DNA from 4 places in the Microbulbifer mixtoriginis genome. Region 4 is predicted to be linked to each of the others. Evidence: predicted binding sites of a transcription regulator. Region 4 holds the regulator's gene; each other region holds the start of a gene.
What was found. The regulator LexA, encoded in region 4, represses DNA repair genes until DNA is damaged. The targets are predictions, from matches to a motif close to ACTGTNTNTANANACAGT.
Positions count from the first base shown of each region.

Region 1: a site for LexA is predicted at 2,559-2,576, ahead of ACJJI0_RS07655 (YebG family protein). Genes of this name have one in related genera too.
Region 2: a site for LexA is predicted at 1,525-1,542, ahead of imuA (translesion DNA synthesis-associated protein ImuA). Genes of this name have one in related genera too.
Region 3: a site for LexA is predicted at 2,049-2,066, ahead of ACJJI0_RS08880 (PA0069 family radical SAM protein). Genes of this name have one in related genera too.

Region 1 is NZ_CP174285.1:1,760,312-1,764,504, reverse strand. It holds gene ACJJI0_RS07670 (amidohydrolase) at 1-173, shown strand, start outside; gene ACJJI0_RS07665 (amidohydrolase family protein) at 170-1,471, shown strand; gene ACJJI0_RS07660 (MAPEG family protein) at 1,639-2,034, shown strand; gene ACJJI0_RS07655 (YebG family protein) at 2,205-2,501, opposite strand; gene ACJJI0_RS07650 (LysE family translocator) at 2,845-3,462, opposite strand; gene ACJJI0_RS07645 (DUF924 family protein) at 3,462-4,067, opposite strand.
Region 2 is NZ_CP174285.1:4,802,646-4,806,838, reverse strand. It holds gene ACJJI0_RS21045 (BaiN/RdsA family NAD(P)/FAD-dependent oxidoreductase) at 1-790, opposite strand, end outside; gene dcd (dCTP deaminase) at 819-1,388, opposite strand; gene imuA (translesion DNA synthesis-associated protein ImuA) at 1,593-2,300, shown strand; gene ACJJI0_RS21030 (Y-family DNA polymerase) at 2,322-3,497, shown strand; gene ACJJI0_RS21025 (serine hydrolase) at 3,708-4,193, shown strand, end outside.
Region 3 is NZ_CP174285.1:2,004,201-2,008,393, forward strand. It holds gene ACJJI0_RS08865 (DUF6841 family protein) at 1-35, shown strand, start outside; gene ACJJI0_RS08870 (hypothetical protein) at 82-543, shown strand; gene ACJJI0_RS08875 (epoxide hydrolase family protein) at 802-1,950, opposite strand; gene ACJJI0_RS08880 (PA0069 family radical SAM protein) at 2,079-3,167, shown strand; gene ACJJI0_RS08885 (GIY-YIG nuclease family protein) at 3,228-3,506, shown strand; gene tmpT (thiopurine S-methyltransferase) at 3,538-4,176, opposite strand.
Region 4 is NZ_CP174285.1:674,020-678,212, forward strand. It holds gene topA (type I DNA topoisomerase) at 1-1,343, shown strand, start outside; gene ACJJI0_RS02920 (DUF6586 family protein) at 1,344-1,832, shown strand; gene ACJJI0_RS02925 (hypothetical protein) at 1,936-2,190, shown strand; gene lexA (transcriptional repressor LexA) at 2,277-2,882, opposite strand; gene ACJJI0_RS02935 (LOG family protein) at 3,047-3,685, shown strand; gene ACJJI0_RS02940 (TetR/AcrR family transcriptional regulator) at 4,079-4,193, shown strand, end outside.

The DNA of each region.
Region 1 (4,193 bases), 1.1 Mb from region 4:
AGGGTAAGATGGCCGATGTTGTTATTTGGTCTGGCAACCCGTTCAGTGTTTATACCCATGTTGATCAGGTCTTTATCGATGGGGAGTTGATGTACGATCGCTCCGATAAAAAGCGCCAACCGCGCAGTGATTTTGAGCTTGGTATTCTCAATGCAGAGGGAGAGCGACTGTGAAAAAAATAGCTGTATTCTATGCGCTGGCCCTGGGGGTTTTGACAGCAGGGGCTCAGGCGCAAAGTATCCTGATAAAGGGCGGCAAGGTACACACCCTAGCTGATATGGGCACACTGGAATCTGCCGATGTGCTGGTAGTGGACGGTAAAGTGGAGCAGGTGGCTCCCTCGCTGAATATGTCTGCCGATCGGGTAATTGATGCGAAAGGCAAGGTGGTGACTCCTGGAGTTATTGCACCCATTTCTGAATTGGGGCTGGTGGAGATCAGCGCAGCCAGTGGCACCAACGACCATGCGGTAACTGGTGAGAGTATCGGCAGCGCCTTCAATCCTGTACCCGCATACAACCCCAAATCTACATTGATCCCTTTTAACCGGGCTGGTGGTGTTACCAGCGCCGTGGTGTTTCCAGCTATCAGTACTTGGGATAGCGCTGCGGTAGAGGCCCAGAGAGTGTTTGCCGGACGCGGCTTTGCTATCAAACTCAATGGTGAGTTCGATAGTGTCGAGGCGGAAGATGTTGCCCAGAAGGCTTATTTGGGTGAGGCCGGTGCTCAACTGGCCGGTGGTAGCCGTGCAAACGCCTATGCAAAAATTGAGAATGCCTTGAATGAGGCTAAGGAGTACCGGGACAATCGTGCAGCGATTCGTCTGGGAGAGTGGCGAGAGCTGAATTATAGTCTTGCGGATCTCGAGGCCTTACAGCCGGTGATTAATGGAACGGAACCGCTATTAATTACAGCTAATCGTGCCAGCGATATCCTTGCGGCTATTGAGTTGGCTAAGACTTACAATGTAAAGCTGGTGCTGCTGGGGGCGGCTGAAGGTTGGATAGTGGCGGAGCAGCTGGCCCAAGCTCAGGTGCCTGTCGTGATTGATGCGATTAACAACCTGCCCATTTCTTTCTCCAGCCTTGGCGCCCGCCTGGATAATGCTGCTTTGTTAACCAAAGCTGGTGTGAAAGTTGCCATTAGTGGTCCCGACTACGCTTCTACTCACAATGTATACCTCTCACGTCAGTCTGCTGGTAATGCTGTTGCCCACGGGTTGTCCTACGAGGAGGCTCTGAAGTCTATCAGTACAAATGTGGCAGATATCTTTAGCCTTAGTGGCGGTACCCTGGAGAAAGGTGCCGATGCTGATATTGTAGTTTGGAGCGGTGATCCACTGGAAGTAACCAGCTACCCTGAACAGGTACTGATTGAGGGAGAGCCCCAATCTTTGGTTACTCGTTCAACCCGCCTGCGCGATCGTCATCTTAAGCCGAGCAAGGGGCACGACTTTGGCTATCGCAATTAACTAGTGCTTAGTTTGTGAGCAGATGAAGAGCGGGCAAAGCCCGCTCTTTTTTTGTGTGACGAAAAATGAACAAAAAGGTCCAGCCACTTGTTTAGCATTGGTGTGGTGGGCTGTGTGGTGATAGGGATATATTTACATCTCGTATTAATAAGAAAAAGGAAAATGCCATGGTAAATATTACAGCGCTATATGCCAGCCTCTGTGCAATCCTCATTATCTACTTGGCAGGCCGGGTCGTTCAGTTTCGTCGCACTAAGCGAGTAGGCATTGGCACTGGCGAGGATCGTCATAATGAGATTCGTGTGCGCGTGCACGCGAATGCGGTTGAATATACCCCCATCGCATTACTGCTCTTGTTGCTTGCGGAGCTAGGGGGCTTATCTGCACTGTGGTTGCATGTCTTTGGAGTCGCCTTTTTTCTATCCCGCATTTTCCACGCTTATGGCCTGACAGCGGGTAAGGGAGGTACCCATGCCGGACGCTTTTGGGGCACATTAATCAGTTGGCTGGTGATACTAATACTCGCAGTGATCAATATTGTGATATCGATAAGGTCTCTGTAAAAGCGTTTGTAGCAGTAAAGAATTTTTTAGGCGATCTGGAACGATTAACGATCTTTATGCGGTGAGAGGCTTCAGCTAAATACTGAAGCCCAGCAAAAAAGCCCGGTTGAACCGGGCAGAGTACAGGGATGAAACTTTAAATTACTACAAGAAAATTTCTTCTGGTAGTTTTACTGGTTTGCAGCAAAGGGAGTAACGGTCTCGTCGGAGGACTCTTCACCGCTCTCATCTTCTTCCAACAGAACTTCTGGTTTGCCTTTGCAGGCTTTGGCCAGGGCATCGCGACGCTTGGCCAGCAACAGGCCGATCTCTTCGCTCACCTGCTCATCAATACCTTCAATACTGCGCTCAATGAGCGTGGTAATGTTGGCTGCAAGCTCCAGCATCTTATCGTGTTCTTCAGCATCTTTTTTGTTGTCGAACATTGCTCCGTCTCGATCGCATTTCCAAACAGCTACTACGGCCATGATATGCCTCCCAATTGCCTTTAAGACATTCCAGTTTGCTTGTATGGCTATACGGTAACTGTATAAATATTCAGTGTCAATGGTGGTTGGAACTGAAATGGCGGCTGTTTCGTTGTGCTCAAGAGAGTTGCTATTGCGATAATTCGTCTTTAGGAAGCTGTCGTAACTGTCATAATGCGCCACTGCAGCCGGATGTACTCCCCCCAGGCATCCAGGCTGCAACCTCCGCACTGTGCAGGCCCGTTTGCGGGCCTGTTTTTTTGGAGTGCCTAATTATCATTCTTACGGGGGAAAGTTTCGATTTTGGCACGTCTGTACGGAGATGGTGCTTAGGTCCTACCCACTAAATAGTGAATACCAAACGTGCGGCCAAGCCAATCAGGAGCAGACCAAACAGCTGCTGGATGCGGTGGCCGAGGTGCTTGCTAACCAGTTGACGTTTGCGGCTGGCATGAACTGCCAGGGCAACGATGCAATACCATAGTGTATCGACTCCTGAAACCATGGCAGCCATTCCGAGCTTGGTTGTGAGAGCCTGCTGCTCAGATACGAACTGGCTGAATAGGGCAGTAAAGAATACCGCGATCTTGGGATTAAAGAAGGCCACCCCGAAACCTTGTACGATCGAGCGGCGAACACTCATGTGGGGGGCTTCCAACTGGGTCGTTCCTGAGCCGGGAGCCGGGGCTCGGAAGGCCTTCCAGCCCAGGTATACCAACATGGCTGCACCGGCCCATTGCAGAATACTGAATAGTAGTGGAGAGCTGGTAATCAGTACTGCGAGGCCAAAGGCTGTCAGCGCAGCGTAAACGGCAACGCCGGCGCCGTGCGCAATGGCGCTGGCGAGGCCCTGCCGAAGACCGGAGGCGGAACAGCGCATTACGATAAGCAGGCTAGGGCCTGGTGACATTGCGCCTAGGGCACAGATACCTGCAAGTGATAACCATCCGAGTAAATCCATTATTTAAAGCCGCCCCCTTGTGCCAGCCAGTGCTTTTCTTCTTCAGTGGAATTGCGGCCTAAGGCCGCATTGCGATGCGGATAGCGGCCAAACTGCTCGATAATCGCCTGGTGGGCCAGGGCGTATCGATAGTGGGTGGCGAGATAAGGGGCGATGGACTCATCATCCCCGTACTGCTTCTGCAACTGGGCGAAGTATGCCACGGAGCGCTGTTGGATAGCGGAGTTTTCACTGTGCTCAAGTGGCATGCCGACAAAAATCTGCTGAAACAGCCCAAGTTTTTGCTCATCTGCCCTCTGTAGAATCGACTCGGTGATATCGAGAGCCAGTGGGTCCCCCTCAAAGGCCAGAGGGTTACCGCGGTGGATATTGCGGGCGAATTGATCGCATAACAGCAACAGGGCCAGTTCGCCCTCCAGACTTTGGCGCCAGTGATCCAGCTCTCCCTCAAGGGCCATATTGGTGATTTCGGTAAAGTCTTCAGCCATTTGCTTGTCCAGCTTTGGGTCTGCCGAAAACCACCGCTTCTGCCGCTCAGGTGTAGGGCGGTAATTTAAAGCGGGATCACCAAACCAAAAGATCAGTATTTCCTTAATACCGGTCATCTACGAGCTCCCCAATGGTTACAGGCCGATTATTGCGACTTTTGTACTTATTGGTCCAGTAGCCATAGGAAGTAGTCCTTCTACAAAATGTTTAAAAAAATATTTTTGCGCCTGCATCCAAAATCG
Region 2 (4,193 bases), 800 kb from region 4:
CGAAAGTCACCTTTTCGCCTTCGCGCCAGTGGCTGGATATTTGTAACACTGCCGGTCCGCTCAAACCTCGGTGAGTAAACAGCATCTGCTCGTGAAAGCTGCCCTCACCACAGGAAGCCGTCACACTAAGCGAGCTGCCCGGTAGGCTATCCTGCCGCTCCAACTGGCGCTTGTGCTGGGTAAAGGGTACCAAGGCCGCACGAGTGGGGATGATATTGAGCCCAAACTGCCGAGCGATATCATAGCCAAAGCCCGTAGCCCCCATGGTGGGTATCGACATTCCACCAGTAGCCACGACTAGGGACTCACAGTGAACTGTCCCCAGACTGCTTTCAACACGATAACCACCCTGCCCCGACTCTATTGAGGATATGGCACAACGGGTGCGAACCTGAGCTTTGGCTGCACGGCACTCCGCCAATAACAGGTCGAGAATATCCTTGGACTTGTTGTCGCAAAACAACTGGCCCAGTGTTTTCTCATGGTAGGAAACCCCATGCTTTTCCACCAATGCAATAAAGTCCCACTGGCTATAGCGCGCCAGGGCAGACTTACAAAAATGGGGATTGCGGCTGTAGAAATTTTCCGCACTGGTGTAGAGGTTGGTGAAATTACAGCGGCCGCCGCCGGACATCAGGATCTTCTTGCCAACTTTATTGGCATGATCCAATACCAGCACACTGCGGCCGCGCTGGCCGGCAGTGGCGGCGCACATTAAACCCGCTGCCCCAGCGCCGATAATCAGTGCATCGACACTTTTGGGCAGCTGGCTATGGGATACATCACTCATGAATTAGGGCTGCGCAATCACCCAAGTATCAGGTACGAGGCAGGGTCACGCCGCGCTGCCCCTGGTACTTACCACCGCGATCCGCATAGGACACATCGCAGACTTCATCAGACTCGAAGAACAGCATCTGCGCGATACCTTCATTGGCGTAGATCTTCGCCGGCAGGTTGGTGGTATTTGAAAACTCAAGGGTCACATGCCCTTCCCACTCCGGCTCCAGCGGCGTTACATTGACGATTATGCCGCAACGCGCATAGGTGGATTTACCTAGGCAGATAGTCAATACAGAGCGCGGAATACGGAAATACTCCACGGTACGCGCCAGGGCAAAGGAGTTCGGCGGGATGATACAGTACTCCCCTTCCACATCGACAAAGCTGTTCTCATCGAAGGTCTTGGGGTCCACGGTAGCCGAATGCACGTTGGTAAAGATCTTAAACTCGCCAGCACAGCGCACATCGTAACCGTAACTCGAAGTACCGTAGGAGATGAGTCGCTCGCCATCATTGCCATGGCGCACCTGACCCGGCTCAAAAGGCTCAATCATGCCGTGCTGCTCAGCCATGCGGCGAATCCACTTATCGGACTTGATACTCACTCCGTCCCCCTAAAAGAATAATCAGTGCTCAACAAAAGAGGCGGAATCATAGCCGGTTTAGACTGTGCAAAAAAGTGCCAATCGACGCCTTTCGACCTTGTCGCTAACCAGCAACTACTGTATAAATTCACAGATAACTGTATACATATACAGATATCTAGCAAAATCCGATTGAAGATCGAGGCAGGGAAACGGGGAGGCAGCGTGAATACAGCCAAAAATCGCTTACAAAACAAATACTTAGAAAACCAAGCCAAGCCCACCATCCAACAGCGGCGCTTTCGAGGGAGAGAGGCCTCCCAGGCAGCCAATGAACCTCAGAACCCAGGCGCTACTACCGGTTTTGCTAGCTTGGACGCCTTACTCAAAGACCACGGCTGGCCGCGCGGGGCTACTACTGAATTACTTGTCGGCCAGTCAAGTGCCAACGCATTGAGCCTCCTACTCCGTATGCTCGCTGAACTGACCCAAAAGGGAGAGATGGTGATTCTCATCAAACCCCCATTTACTCCCTGCGCCACAGAGCTTACCCAGTATGACGTCAAGCTGGAGCACTTGTTATTAGTCCATCCCCGCGACAAGCGAGACTGCCTCTGGGCCATAGAGCAATCCCTACAATCTGGCGGCTGTAGCGCAGTCTTGAGCTGGCAGGGTGAACAGGCGATAAGTTATCGAGAGCTGCAGCGCCTGCAACAATCCGCCGAAGCAAGCGGCTGCCTGCACTTCCACTTCCGCCCCCAGTCAGAAGCCCCCCAGCCCTCGCCTGCCACGCTACGGCTACAGCTGCATAGCAAGCCAGAACAGCTTGCCCTCAGACTACTGAAACAAGTGGGCGGCCCTAGTGGTCAACACCTTCAGCTAAACCTCCTGCAACACAGCACATCAAAATGGCATCATCAAGCCCTGCACTAAGCGGCATCTAAGGGACTCTCCATGCTCTGGCTTTGTATCCAGTTTCCCAAACTTCCCCTGGAGGCGCTCACCCGAGCTCAGACGCCGGAAGAGAAAAACCAGCCACTGGCGATAGTGGAAAAGCAAATCATAGTGGAGGCAAATAAAGCCGCCTTCGGGTGTGGAGTCATTTCTGGTTTGAGCTCTGCCACCGCTCTTAATCTATGCCCAGATCTCCAGATACTTTCTCGCGACAGGGGTAGGGAGCAGTGGCAATTGGAAGAGCTGGCACTATGGGGAGGCAGCTTCACGCCTATGGTTTTTGCTAAGGCTATAAATCCTGAGCAAGGTAACAAATACCCTCAACTGTACATTGAACTGAATAGCTGCTTAGGAACTTATGGCGGGCTCAGACCACTATTCAATCAAATACAGCTGGAAATCAGGCAAATGGGTATTAGCCATAGCCTAGGGCTTGGCCCCAACCCCAGTGCAGCGTTGCTGCTTAGCCAGATACCTACGCACAGTCAGTGGCTTCAGCAAACCCAGACACTACCCACCTCTACGCAATGGAAACAGTGGATCAACGATACTCCCTGCAAATTACTAGAGTGCGATAGTCAAACTATACAAAAACTATATTTCCTTGGGTTCAAGCAAATAGGTCAATTACTGGCAGCACCTGTATCGGAAATCGAAATGTACTTTGGCCGTGCTTTTATTGGTTACTTGACTTTCCTCAGTGGCAGCCCAAAAGAACCAGCTGCCTGTTATCATCCACCAGATACCTTAAACTTTAAGGTCTTACCTCTACAAACACTGAATAATAGTGAACAACTGTTATTTTTCTGCAATTTACTGCTTCGAGAACTCTACCAGCTACTGCAGCACCGTAAACTTTCTACACGGCTCTTGCACTGGCAAATCAAAGATAAAAAAAGATCCATCAGTATTTATACTTATGCCCCATCTTCGGCTCTAGAAACACAAGAATTATCAGCACATATAAAACTCCAGTTTGAAAAAAAACTTTTTTTCCAAACGATGCAAAATTTACATCTATATTTATATCAACTACCCTCGAAAAGTCTAACTGATCAAGGAGGCAAGCCCCCTATCGCTAAGCATTCAAACAGAGAAAATGAATCTCAAAGACTCATGAAAAAACTAACAAGCCGCCTCGGACATCATGCACTATCTCATATTACATCGAAGTAAAGTATGATATATACCCCAACTTTAAATGTATAAAATTTTGTAGATATTTAGACTGTAGACAACTATCATTTTCTTTGGCACAAACACTCCCTTAGCAACATGCCACATCCTAGTGAACAATAAGAGTGCGATGCGCACCATCCACCATGAAAAATCAACAGTCAATTATAAAACAAATATTTCTCAAGGCCTCTATTCTTTTTTCACCACATGATCCAGACCAAAACTGAAAACGGCATAATAAGAAAAGCCCTAAAACCTCTACTAACCCTAATCTTCGCAACGTCCTTATCCATCCCTAATGACACCCCCCTCAGGAACATAGACGCAATTACGGACTGCCAAAAACTCTCTCAAAAAGTTCTCTTTGCCGCACATAACAACCAAATAAAAACAGTGAGCATCTCTGCCAATATTAATGGGCAGACCTGTGAAATCCAGTCACCAGACATAAGCAATCAGACACGCCTTCAAACCGCCTCATGTGTAAAGCCACTAGCGGCCACCACCATACTCCACACACTGGAAAGCCACTCAGACAGATTCACAGAGAATCAAAAACGATCAATAAAACTGCTGCTCAGCCACAATGCAGGTGTGGCGCCATTTACCAAAAATATCCCAGAAAGCTTCCAAACTAAAGCACTAGCAAACAAAGCATCCAGAGCAGAGCTCATCTCTAGGTACGCCCCTCAA
Region 3 (4,193 bases), 1.3 Mb from region 4:
AAAGTAATACAAAATGTTTTACAGGTAAAAGTTAAACAATAAAACAGTAGTAGCCCCTAAAAAACCTAGAGGGATTTAGAAATGAGATCTCATAGTGAAATCAGAGTGCTTCTTACAGAATTGTATCAAGTGATTTCTGGCCCAGAAGGATTCAAGCGCGACTGGAAAAAACAATTATCGCTATTCACACCTTACGCTAAAGTCATTCGAACCTCTTTAGATGGTGAAGGTAATCCCCAGGCGCTGGTCATGAATATCCAGGATTACCCTGAAAATTTTCAGAGGGTGGTTGGAGATGCCGCTTTTTATGAGGTAGAAATTCACAATATTATTGAGTCTTTCGGCAATATCGCTCACGCATTCAGTAGTTACGAAGCCTGGAGAGATAGTGATAAAACCCAGTTTATCAAGCGGGGGATAAACAGCATTCAGCTTTATCACGATGGGCGTTCATGGAAAATAGTCAATATGATTTGGGATGATGAGCGACCCGGACTAACCATGCCACCTAAATATAACCCCGAGACCGAAAGTGTCTCGTAATCCCAAATTGGCCCCAGAATAATTGATATCTCGGCAATTAGATTCATTAAGCTCAATAAAACCCTTTCGTATTGGAAACTGAGGAAATAATCTGTAGCCAATTAGTAGAGAAACTCTACCAATTTTTGATATGACCAAGTGATGCCAGTTTCTGTCTGCGTAACACTGAGGCTCTTATCAATGGATGAGAACTTTATGGGGGGCCGGCTCTCGCCTTGAAGGGTGAGGGCTATCTTAATGGGGAGAAGTTACCAGCTTCTACTGCAAGCTTCTCTTCCAGGCCCTTATTTCCTCGACATATAATTCGGGCTGTTCAAAAGCCGAAAAGTGCCCTCCCCGTTTCAAATGATTCCAATAACAAATGTTCTTATAACGCCCCTCAGCCCAAGAACGGGGTATTCTTACCATCTCCCCAGGATAAATACTGACTCCAGTAGGCAATTGCACTACCTTTTCCTGATCGGGGCCATAGGGGGCATCGAAGCTTTCCCAAAATAGTCGCGCAGAAGAGGCCGCTGTATTTGTCAGCCAATAAAGCATGATATTGTCTAGTAATTCATTCCTGGTAAAAATACTCTCCAAAGTTCCCTGGCAATTGCTCCATAAATGAAACTTCTCTAATATCCAGGCAGCCTGTCCTATGGGAGAATCCGCAAGACTATACCCCAGTGTTTGAGGGCGGGTACTCTGTTCCTTGGCAAAACCGGAATCCCAACAATTGAAGAATCGTATTCCAGCCAGAGCCTCCTTCTCTTCCTCGCTGGGCCACTGCAAGGCTTCAGCGGTTGGCTCTTCCTTGGGATTATTGATATGAATAGCCCTGCACGCGCCCAGATTCTGTATGCCAATTTCAGTGGTCACCGACCGGCCCCAATCTCCCCCTTGAGCCAAGTACGATTGATACCCTAGGCGATGCATTAGGGTATCCCAGGCAGCGGCAATTCTTGGGATACCCCACCCCGTCGTTGCAGGCTTACCCGAAAAAGCGAAACCAGGGAGCGATGGGCATACCACATGGAAAGCCTCCTCAGCACTCCCCCCATATTGAGTCGGCTCAGTCAGGGGCCCTATCACTTTGAGAAATTCCACAAAAGAACTGGGCCAACCATGGGTTATTACGATTGGCGTGGCGCTTCTATGACTGCTTTTGACATGAATTAGATGAATTTCCAGGCCGTGAATGCTTGTTATGAACTGGTCATATTGATTCAGCCTCTGCTGAGTGGAATACCAGTCATAGTCATTTAGCCAATAATCACAGAAATCCTTAAGATAATTCAAAGGGATTCCCTGCGCCCATCCATCTACGGTTTCTGCCTCAGGCCAACGTGCCTCCCGTATCCTTCGGTGCATATCAGCCAGCTGAGATTCTTGTATATCAATCCTGAAAGGTTGGACCTGAGCCATTCGTAGATTCCATCTCCTAAGTGAGCTGACTAAGTAGCCGCGGATAGACAATTACAAAGATTGATTGGCTATTGCTTTGTACTGAACCAAAACCGTAAACTGTACAAACATACAGCACCCTAGTTCCGATGAAAAAAATAGAATCAAACAATCCTCAGCCCTTACATAAAGGGCGCGGAGCCGCCAGTAATATCACTGGTCGTTTTGCCGAGCACATCAGTACACGGGAAAGCGATGGTTGGCAAACCGAGGCTGAGCCTCTGGAGCGACTACTGACTACCGCCATTGAAGAGAAGGCCAAGTCGATTATCGCCACCAATCAATCGCCCGACATCCCCTTTACTCAGTCTATCAATCCTTACCGTGGCTGTGAGCATGGTTGTGTCTATTGCTACGCGAGACCAGCTCATGCCTATATGGATCTTTCCCCAGGGCTCGACTTCGAAAGCAAGATCTTTTTTAAGGCTAACGCGCCCGTATTGTTGGAGCAGACGCTGCGCAAACCAAGCTACACCTGTAGTCCCATAGCACTAGGCGCGAATACAGACCCATATCAGCCTCTGGAGAAAGAGAAAGGCATAACCCAGGCATTGCTAACAGTAATGCAGCAGTTTCGACAACCGGTCACCATTGTCACCAAGAGCCAGCTGATTTTACGGGATCTTCCCATCTTGGCTGAGATGGCACAGGACAACCTTGCTCAGGTGGCAATTAGTGTGACTACTCTGGAGAGGGATTTAAAAAGGAAATTGGAACCCCGCACAGCGGGGCCTTCTGCCCGCCTGCGTACTATCGAACAATTGAGCAAGGCTGGGATACCCACGGCCGTACTTGCAGCTCCAATGATCCCCGCACTTAATGACTGTGAGCTGGAAGCTATTTTGAAGTCCGGGCGGGATTCAGGTGCCGAGAGGGCGGCCTATATCCTCCTGCGGCTACCCCATGAGGTGGCGCCACTTTTCCGTGAGTGGCTATCACTACATTACCCACAAAGGGCCGACCATGTAATGAGTCTGATACAACAGAGCCGCGGTGGGCGGGACTATCAAAGTGACTTTTCCCAACGCAGAACCGGTACAGGGGTTTTCGCTCAGTTACTGCGGCAGCGGTTTATTGTCGCCATTAGGAAATTGGGGTTAAATCACCGGCGCCTATCCTTGGATAGCAGCCAATTTAATGCACCACCCCTAGCCGGCGAGCAGCAGTCTCTTTTTTAACTGAGCTATGCGTTTTAACCTACAAGAAACTGAGAAAAACCCCTTGCGGACAAGATTTTAATGGATGCCTGGTTTTTGTATTTAATCCGCACTTCCAGCGGTACCCTCTATACGGGAATAACTAAAGATATTCAACGACGCTTTGCCGAGCACTGTGGTGGCGGGGCCAAAGCGGCCAAGGCCCTTCGCGGTAAAGGGCCTCTCACACTTGAATATCAGGTAAAAACTCAGGATAAATCTTCTGCACTGAAATTGGAAATCGCCATCAAGAGGTGGCCCAAGCATAAAAAAGAAGCGCTTATTGCCGGCACAATGGCATTGCCTGATTTACCCAGCTAACCATCATTGTGCCCTCGCGAGCCCTAAGCGACTAGCGCCTGGTAAGCAGCCAAGCCACCTCCCTCGCTGGCACTAGCCCTTTTAAGCCACCTGGCACATCCCTGGAGGCCAGCATCTTCAGGTGGTAATTCGCATTGTAACGCTCAAAAATCTCCTGAGAGCTGATGGAGAAGGGGGGACCCGCTAACTCAGACTGCTCATACTCAAAAGATATCAGTAACTGAGGGGCCACTTTTGTCATCGCCATCAGGTGCTGGGCATACACTGGGCGAATGTCTTGTGGCAACGCCACCAATGCGGCACGATCATAGATACCATCAACTTCCTGTAGTATTTCCTTATCCAGGTCGAAAATATCCCCTACATAAATATCAATATTACTGGCCTTATAGCGCTTAAGGTTGGCAATTTGCTCGACTTCTGGGGTTATATCCATCTCTTGAAATAGTTGCTCTACCGCCATTTCACTCAGCTCGGCACCGACGACTCGATAACCTCCAGAGAGCAACCAGGCGATATCACGGGTTTTGCCACATAGTGGAACAAATACCCTATCGCCTTTAGAGAGAGAAAGCTGTGAAAAGAACTCCGACAGTAAGGAATTTCCAGAGGCTTCGTGGAAAGCTATATTATTTTTCTTCCACTTCTCATGCCAATATGTCGCTTCCATGTTGCACCCCCATGTGC
Region 4 (4,193 bases):
TTGATGGCTTTCTCAAAGTTGCCCCTCCTGCGGGCAAGAAAGATGAAGATCTGCTGCTGCCTGATGTTCAGGTTGGCGATAAGCTGTCTCTGCAGCAGCTGGACCCGAAACAACATTTCACCAAGCCTCCGGCTCGTTTTAGCGAAGCCGCTCTGGTGAAAGAGCTGGAAAAGCGTGGTATTGGCCGGCCCTCAACCTATGCCTCTATTATTTCCACAATTCAGGATCGGGGCTATGTGCGGCTTGAGAACCGCCGTTTTTATGCGGAAAAAATGGGTGATATTGTCACCGACCGCCTCAGCGAAAGTTTTAAAAATCTGATGGACTACGGTTTTACCGCAAGCCTGGAGGAATCTCTGGATGCGGTTGCCGATGGCGATAAAGGTTGGAAGCAGTTACTCGACGAGTTTTATCAGGATTTCTCTTCTCGGTTGGAAAAAGCTCAGTCCAGTGATGCGGGTATGCGGCGCAACACGCCGACAGATACTGATATCGAGTGCAGTAAGTGCGGTCGCCATATGCAGATCCGCACAGGTTCTACCGGTGTATTCCTTGGTTGCTCCGGTTACGCGCTTCCTCCTAAGGAGCGTTGCACCAACACGATGAATCTGGTCTCAGGCGATGAGGCCGTGGACGCGGATAAGGATGAAGATGCCGAAACCCGCCAGCTGCGGGAGAAACGCCGCTGTCCTAAGTGCGGCACGGCGATGGATAGTTATCTGCTTGATGAGCAGAGAAAGCTACATATCTGCGGAAATAACCCAGACTGTAATGGTTACGAGGTAGAGCAGGGCACGTTCAAAATCAAGGGCTACGACGGTCCGATTATTGAGTGTGACAAGTGCGGTAGCGACATGCAGCTGAAGTCAGGCCGTTTTGGTAAATACTTTGGCTGTACTAACGAAGCCTGTAAGAACACCCGCAAGCTGTTGAAAAATGGCCAGCCGGCGCCACCCAAAATGGATCCGGTTCCTATGCCGGAGTTGGCTTGCCTGAAGGTTGAGGATCATTACATTCTCCGCGATGGTGCCTCCGGATTATTCCTGGCCGCCAGCCAGTTTCCGAAAAACCGTGAGACCCGTGCCCCGCTGATAAAAGAGCTACTGCCTCACCAAAGTGAGATTGACCCTAAGTACAGTTTCTTGTTCTCGGCTCCCTCACAGGATGATCAGGGGCGCGATACGGTAGTTCGCTTCAGCCGTAAGACCCAAGAGCAGTATGTTCAGTCTGAGGAGGATGGAAAGGCCACGGGTTGGAAGGCTTTTTACCGGGATGGCTCCTGGAAAGTCGAAGCGGCGGCCAAGAAAAAGCCGGCAGCTAAGAAAGCGGCGGCAAAAAAGTAAATGAGTAACCCCTATACCGGCCTAGTCACTTCGGCATTGCGTAAGAGTCAGCTGCTGGCCACAAGTAGTTATGACTCTACTATTCAGCGAATGGCCCTGGAAGAAGGTGCTTTGTTGCAGCTGTGGAAAGCCTATCAGGCTTTCCTGGCTGAACTGTCACACCAGCTGCAATTGGGTTTTGAGCCGGAGTCTGTACAGGTTATTTTTGATAGCCTACACAGCCAGGGGAGAGCGAGCCTTGAAGTAAGTGAACTGCAGTTATTGCTCTCAGAGCCAGGGAGTTGGCTTAGCGAATTATTACGCGCGTGGAACCAGCTCTTAAGGCTGCCTACATTAGCGGAGGAAAAGGGGCAAGCTGGCAACCTTATTCCGACCCACAATATCGCCGGACCAGTACCAATTGAGCTTTCTTTCGAGGTGCTGCTTAAATGGCACAAAGCTCTCAGTGAGCTGATACTTAGACAGCGTGCCAATCTCGAGGAGTGCTAAGAGGGCTCCGCTACCTTTCTATTCATCTTTTTGCGCCCACTGAAACTTCTAAATTGCCTGTGGTACACTGGGCGCAAACTGATGTGCAGTGAAGGGAAAGCAAATGTCCTCCGAAACTTTTGAGATTATCGAGTTGGCCAATGGCGATGTGGCTCTGCGCCGTGCCGGCCATGAGGAGGACCCTCTGGTGAGTATTCGTTTCTCAGCCGAGAGTCTCCAATTTTTGCGAAAGCACAAGGTAGCGGTAGCCCGGGCCATGTTAGAGGCGGGTATAGAAGCCGTGCAAAATCTCGATGACCTGGAGCCAGGTTACTTTGAAGAGGAAGAGTCGATGCCGGTTAACCATACGATTCACTAATCTATGGTAAAGGCGAAAAATTAAGTGAAACAACAGCGGCTAGAAGCCGCTGTTGTTGTATTTGATTGGCGGTAAATCTTTTAGTCTCACGGAGTTTGGCGAATAACGCCCACCGCTAATCCTTCGATTACAAAGTTCTTATCCCGCATATCTACTTGGATGGTATCAAAGTCTTCGTTTTCAGGCAGGAGTTGTACCGTTGCCTGATTACCTTTACGGCGGAAGCGCTTAACGGTTACTTCATCATCAATCCGCGCAACCACAATCTGCCCGTTTCTGATTTGTTCGGTCTTCTGTACTGCCAGAAGGTCCCCGTCGAGAATGCCGGCATTTCGCATACTCATGCCGTGTACCCGCAATAAATAATCTGCCGGTGGGTGGAAGAAACTGGCGGGCAGGTCGCAATAATCCTCAATATGCTCGGCTGCCAGAATAGGGTTGCCTGCGGCGACACGCCCCACGATGGGAAGTCCCGATTGGTGGTCGGGAATTCGAATACCTCGGGAGGCACCGGCAACCATCTCAATGGCTCCTTTTCGTGCCAGTGCTTTGAGGTGTTCCTCTGCAGCGTTGGGCGAGCGAAAGCCCAGCTCTTGGGCGATTTCTGCGCGGGTGGGAGGGTAACCTGTGTCGTCCAGGTAGGCTTTTATCAGCTCTAATACTTGAGTCTGGCGTGCTGTGAGATTGGTCATAGATTTACCTAGCGTTTCTGTATTTTTATACAGTTGCTGGGATTATATACAGATTTAAGGATCTCGCAAACTGAGCACCTGCCTGCAGTCCAGCTGCTACATTGTTTAAGAAAACAAGGAATGAAAAGAAAAGTTGAAAGAACTGACAGCAAGGGAGAACAATAATGCTTGATGCGAAAATGGCTGAAGCCTGGAGAGTTCTGCGCATTCAATCTGAGTTGGTTGATGGAATTGAGCGTTTGGTTGCGCTTAACGGGGCGGTAACAGTTTTTGGCGGTGCGCGTTTCACTGAAGATAGCCAGGAATATCAGCAAGGGGTGAAGCTTGGGGAGCTTTTAGCAGCAGAGGGGATACCTGTGATGACCGGTGGCGGGCCGGGTCTGATGGAGGCGTGTAATCGTGGGGCTTTTGAGCAGCCTGGTACTTCAATCGGATTAAATATCGAGCTGCCTTTTGAGCAGGCAGCCAATCCTTACCAAGATATCAGTTTGAATTTTCGCTATTTCTTTGTGCGTAAATTTATGTTTGTGAAGCATGCCGTGGGCTTTGTGGGTTTACCCGGGGGCTACGGCACGCTGGACGAATTATTTGAGGCGCTGACATTAGTACAAACTCAAAAAGTACGGCGATTCCCAATAGTTTTGGTGGGCAAGCGTTATTGGGGAGGGCTGTACGATTGGCTGGTAGATACGGTATTGGAACGGAATTGTATCGACTCTGCTGATCTAGACCTGTTTCATGTGGTGGATGCAGTAGAAGAGGCTGCAGATTTGATTATGAAATATATGCGAGCCAGGGATTAAAAAGTTTTCGAGATGTCTAGGTTACTTTCTTTATTAATTAACAATCGGATAGGGCGAGGAGTAGGGGAGGCAGAAAAAACAGGAATACAGGAAGTAGAGGCCAAATACAGAGCCTACGGCTGTGCCTCGTCCCTAAATAGTAGTTAGCGCCCCTATCTTTCTTCCCACGCAGTGGAATGCACTAAGGCCTATGGGAAGAGGTAGTGGTCAGTCGCTTCGGTAATTACATCTTATCCTGCCAATTTACCAAACCAATTTTGCCTATGGGGATTCGCCAGGTTGGACTTCCCCCTACAACCGTTCTTTCTGTATGTGCAATAAGCCGCCAGCGAGCTGGGAGTGTGTTACTCTGGCCGAAATTAAACAGCTGTTTTAAATGGTGGTTTGATATCTATGAGCCAGATGGATACCGTTAACCGCATCTTGGATGCTGCCGAAGCGCTCTTTGCCGAGCGCGGCTTTACCGAGACATCCCTCAGGACTATTACGAGTACTGCCGGAGTCAATC